2 regions of the Mesorhizobium sp. B283B1A genome follow, and region 2 is predicted to be linked to the other one. Evidence: riboswitches for the same ligand, from Rfam matches in the RefSeq annotation. Region 2 holds a riboswitch; the other holds the start of a gene.

Region 1 (2,387 bases), on a different contig from region 2:
GAACCGCGGTCCGTTTTCTGTGAATTGCTTTTTGAGGAGAGGTGACATGGCGACTTCGACCGAACGCGCAGTGCTTGCCGGCGGCTGTTTCTGGGGCATGCAGGATCTGATACGGCGCTATCCCGGCGTCGTCTCGACTCGTGTCGGCTATTCGGGCGGCGATGTGCCAAACGCCACCTATCGCAATCATGGCACGCACGCCGAGGCGATCGAGATCAATTTCGATCCGGCCGTGATTAGCTATCGGACGCTGTTGGAGCGTTTTTTCCAGATCCACGATCCGACGACACGCAACCGACAGGGCAACGATGTCGGGATGAGTTACCGTTCGGCGATCTACTATACCAGCGACGAGCAAAAAAACGTCGCACAGGACACCATCGCCGACGTGGATGCCTCTGGGCTGTGGCCGGGCAAGGTCGTCACCGAAGTCGCGCCGGCTGGTGCCTTCTGGGAGGCCGAGCCGGAGCATCAGGATTATCTGGAGAAATATCCCAACGGCTACACCTGCCATTTCGTCAGGCCAGGCTGGAAGCTGCCGGTTCGAGAAAAAGCGGTGCCATAGATTCAGCCATACGACAGGATTTGAGAAGCCGCGGAGCGAGCGCTCCGCGGCTTCTTCTCATTGCACATCCTACTTGCCGCAATGGTTGTCGTTAACCGTCGGCGCTGTGGTGCCCGGCGACATGCCGTTGGCATCGGGCTGCGCGCCCTGTGGATGGGCAGGGCAATTCCGATCCGCGTTGGAATTCATATCATCCAGCGTGCCAGTCGTGCTGTTGGTCACCGACGGGTCGACCGTGTTCGGCGAAGCTGGCGTATTCGGATCGACCGTGACCGACCTGCCGCTACCGGCTCCGTCGGTGCCGCTTGTGCCATTGCTCTGCGCCATGGCCGATGTGGCCAGGCCGATGGTGAGCGTCGAAGCTGCGAGGATTCTCATGAACATGGTTTGTCTCCATTTTCTGTGAACTCGTCGCGTAGCGACTGGTAGGACAACCGCTCGGTCTGGTGAAGGTTCCCGATAAATTCTCGCGCCGGCAGAGCCAACCGCTCCCGCTCTGGCGCAATGCTTTTGGCGCAGTTCGCTGAAAAAACGGCTTCCCCAATCGGTCGAATGGTGCTTTAACGCGCCCATCCACAGGGGTGCTCCGTACGGTCGGGGCTGAGACGGGGGCGGCAAGCCCACAGACCCTAGAAGCTGATCTGGGTAATACCAGCGGAGCGAGGCGGGCTATGTTTTCAGGCGCACAGATTTCCCTATATCCCATGGCCGACGATTTCGTCGGCGTCATTTTGGGCGCGCTCGGTGCGCTCGATCCCTATCGTGACCGGCTCAGGATCGAGACCGACGACATCTCGACCTTGCTGGTCGGGCCGCCCGAAGTGCTGTTCCCGGCTCTGCGCGACCTGTTCGTGGCGGCCGCGCGCAGCGGCAAGCATTGCGTTTTGTCAGCCGCCATTTCGCGTGGCTGCCCAGGCGAGCCGGACGATCCGATCTGCCGCTCCGAGGCCTTCGGCGGGCCTGTCGGGCCGCTCGGCCCGCGCAAGGAAGCCGCCATCGCAGCCGTGCATGGCGCGGTCGCCACCGGCCAGCCGGCGGCGGCGCAATTCTCGCTTTATGTGATGGGTACCGGCGACCACATGGACGAGATCTATGGTTGCATCGATTTCTTGAAACAGTCCGGCGTCTACGATCGCTCCAAGAATTTCTGCACCAAACTGCGCGGCGATACGGGCGCGATCTTTTCGGCGCTCAACGAAGCTTTCTGCCGCTTCGGGCCGGGTGTCGGCCACGTAACCCTCGACGTCACGGTTTCCGCCAACAGCCCCACTGCTGTCTGAACCGCTCGCGCTGATGCGCGACCGTCAAGGTTGTCCTCTCGTGGTCTCATCGTCATTCAACCGGCCGCGTCACCTCGCGGGCATCCTCGCCAAGGCAGTGCCGGCCATAATGTCGGTCGGGCTGCTGCTCGTGGCCTGGGAACTCTACGCTACCTATTCCGGCATCAAGCCGACGACGCTGCCGGCGCCCTCACGTGTCTTTGAGCAGGCGATGCTCAATCGTGACGCGCTGGTCGACAACGCAGTTCCCACTATCCGCGCCACGCTCATCGGTTTCGTCTTTTCACTCAGCGCCGCTTTCGCGCTGTCGATGCTGGTCGACTTCTTCCAACCGCTGCGGCGCGCGCTTTTTCCCGTCTTCATCGTCAGCCAGACCTTGCCGCTGGTTGCGATCGCGCCGCTGGTGGTGCTGTGGTTCGGCTTCGGGCTGGCGCCCAAGATCATGCTGGTGGCGCTGGTCACCTTCTTCCCGATGCTGGTGGCGCTGGTCGAGGGCTACGAGGCAACCGAGCCCGAGATCGGCCAGATGCTACGCGCCATGG
Region 2 (2,387 bases):
CACGGTCGCCGACGGTTGGCGGAACACCTCGCCGTCCTGGGGTTCGATCAGGCCGGCGGCGATCTTGAGCAGCGTCGACTTGCCCGAGCCGTTGCGGCCGACCAACGCGATCTTGTCGCCGGCCGAAGCGGTCAAGGCGGCGCCATCGAGCAGCGGCGTGCCGCCGAAGGTCAGTTTTATCCCGTCGAGATTGAGAAGAGGCGGGGCCATGTCAGCTTTCGGGCAAGGGATAGGGATGAGCGAGCAGCAGCGCGCGGCCATGGCCGAGCGCGATTTCGAGGCCCCCCCTGACCTCGTTGGAGATGGTCAGCGATGAACCGAAGGCCACCTCGACATGGTTCAGCGGCCATTTGGCGCCGGTGACGGTCAGGCCGGCGAGGTCTGAAAAGCCGAGGATCGAAAACAGCGTGCCGTCGGCATAGTCGAAGCCCGCCTTTCCCAACAGCAAGGGCACGCCTTCCTGGGCGCCGCTGGTCAGCACCACTCCGGTGCCGGTCTCGGCCAGCCGCAGGGCGAGCGACAGATGCAGGAAAGCATGGTCGGCCCGTTTGCCGCCGAAAGCGCCTGCCAGCACCAGGCGGGTCGCGGCGCGCGCGAGCGCGGCGGCGATCGCCAGTTCGCCATCGGTCTTGTCCTTCTCCGGCGGAAAGGTCTGGCGGGGCACGGCGGCCAGATCGTCAGGCAGATTGGCCGGCACCGAATCGAAATCACCCACCCAGAGTTCCGGGACAAGGCCGAGCAGCCGCGCATGGCCGATGCCGGCGTCGGCGGCGATCACGCGGCAGCCTTCGATCTGGCGGTCGAGCCGCGGCGTGCGGATGAGATCGCCGCCAAGCAGGATGGTGAATGTGCTCATATCGTGTGGCCCTTACCAGCCCGACACGCGAAACGGAAGGCGGCAAACTCCCACTTGCGCGGTTCATTGGCCCGGCCTATGTGTCGAAACGCTCTAACGGGGTGCCGGACGCGATCTTCGCGGACCGGCTGAGAGGCAGTCTCGCCAACCCGCTGAACCTGATCCGGTTTGTACCGGCGGAGGGATTAGACGTTTCGGACAGTCCGACGCCTCAATTCCTTTCAACTCGAACGAAGGAGGCGCCGATGCGCACGCTTTTATACTCTCTTGTCTCGGCAGCGGTTCTGGCGCTGTCCGGGCCGGCCTTGGCCAAGGACAAGCTCACCGTCTACACCTATGAAAGCTTCACCGCCGACTGGGGTCCAGGCCCTGTGGTGAAGAAGGAATTCGAGGCCGAATGCGGCTGCGATGTCGAGTTCGTCTCGGTCGCCGACGGCGTGGCGCTGCTCAATCGCGTCAAGCTCGAAGGGGTCTCGACCAAGGCCGATATCGTGCTCGGCCTCGACACCAATCTCACCGCTGACGCCAAGGCCACCGGCCTGTTCGCGCCGCATGGCGCGGTCAGCGACGTCAATGTGCCGGGCGGCTGGAGCGACGATACTTTCGTCCCCTTCGACTACGGCTATTTCGCCGTCGTCTATGACACGCAGAAGCTCAAGACACCGCCCAAGAGCCTGAAGGAATTGGTCGAGGGCAGTGCCGACGACAAGATCGTCATCCAGGATCCGCGCACCTCGACGCCCGGCCTCGGCCTGCTTTTGTGGGTCAAATCGGTCTATGGCGACAAGGCGCCGGAGGCCTGGGCCAAGCTCAAGGCGAAGGTGCTGACGGTGACGCCGGGCTGGAGCGAGGCCTACGGCCTGTTCACCAAGGGCGAGGCGCCGATGGTGCTGTCCTACACCACGTCGCCGGCCTATCACATGATCGCCGAGAACACCGAGCGCTACCAGGCGGCGTCCTTCGAGGAGGGCGAATACCTGCAGATCGAGGTCGCCGGCATCACCACCACGGGCACCAGGAACCCGCTGTCTGCAAAGTTCATGGCCTTCATGACCAGCCCGAAATTCCAGGACGCCATCCCCGAGACCAACTGGATGTTCCCTGCCGGCAAGACCGACAAGCCGCTCAACCCGGCCTTCGGCAAACTGGTCAAGCCGACCAAGACCTTGCTGTTCAGCCCCGAGGAGGTCGCCGCCAATCGCAAGGCCTGGGTGGACGAATGGCTTTCGGTGATGAGCAAGTAGGGTTGAGGCAAACCGAGCGAAGATGATTGCTCTACGGCGCCCCCTTCTGTCCTGCCGGACATCTCCCCCACAAGGGGGGAGATCGAACGTCATCGGTGATTTCGCAAATCGCCGACGCTGCAGATATAAGCTAAGCGCGGAAACTGCCAATCTCCCCCCAAGTGGGGGAGATGTCCGGCAGGACAGAGGGGGGCGCCGTAGAGCACAATCCTTTGTAAGTGCCGCGACGCGAAGACAGGCGGTCCAGCGTGCAACGCGCGTCTGACCCCCGCGTCACCGCCGGCACC

What was found. Region 2 has a riboswitch for thiamine pyrophosphate ahead of thiB (thiamine ABC transporter substrate binding subunit). Riboswitches for the same ligand answer to the same signal wherever they lie in the genome.
Region 1: it holds a riboswitch for thiamine pyrophosphate, as region 2 does, so the genes downstream of both, LB577_RS01635 (Ykof family thiamine-binding protein) here and thiB (thiamine ABC transporter substrate binding subunit) in region 2, are expected to answer to the same signal.

The regions. Positions count from the first base shown of each region.
Region 1 is NZ_JAIUIQ010000002.1:65,756-68,142, reverse strand. Features, by position in the region: gene msrA (peptide-methionine (S)-S-oxide reductase MsrA) at 47-565, shown strand; gene LB577_RS01640 (hypothetical protein) at 635-949, opposite strand; TPP riboswitch at 1,133-1,246, shown strand; gene LB577_RS01635 (Ykof family thiamine-binding protein) at 1,237-1,845, shown strand; gene LB577_RS01630 (ABC transporter permease) at 1,955-2,387, shown strand, end outside.
Region 2 is NZ_JAIUIQ010000011.1:160,165-162,551, reverse strand. Features, by position in the region: gene LB577_RS12265 (ABC-F family ATP-binding cassette domain-containing protein) at 1-210, opposite strand, end outside; gene LB577_RS12260 (thiamine diphosphokinase) at 212-856, opposite strand; TPP riboswitch at 944-1,058, shown strand; gene thiB (thiamine ABC transporter substrate binding subunit) at 1,102-2,100, shown strand; gene thiP (thiamine/thiamine pyrophosphate ABC transporter permease) at 2,349-2,387, shown strand, end outside.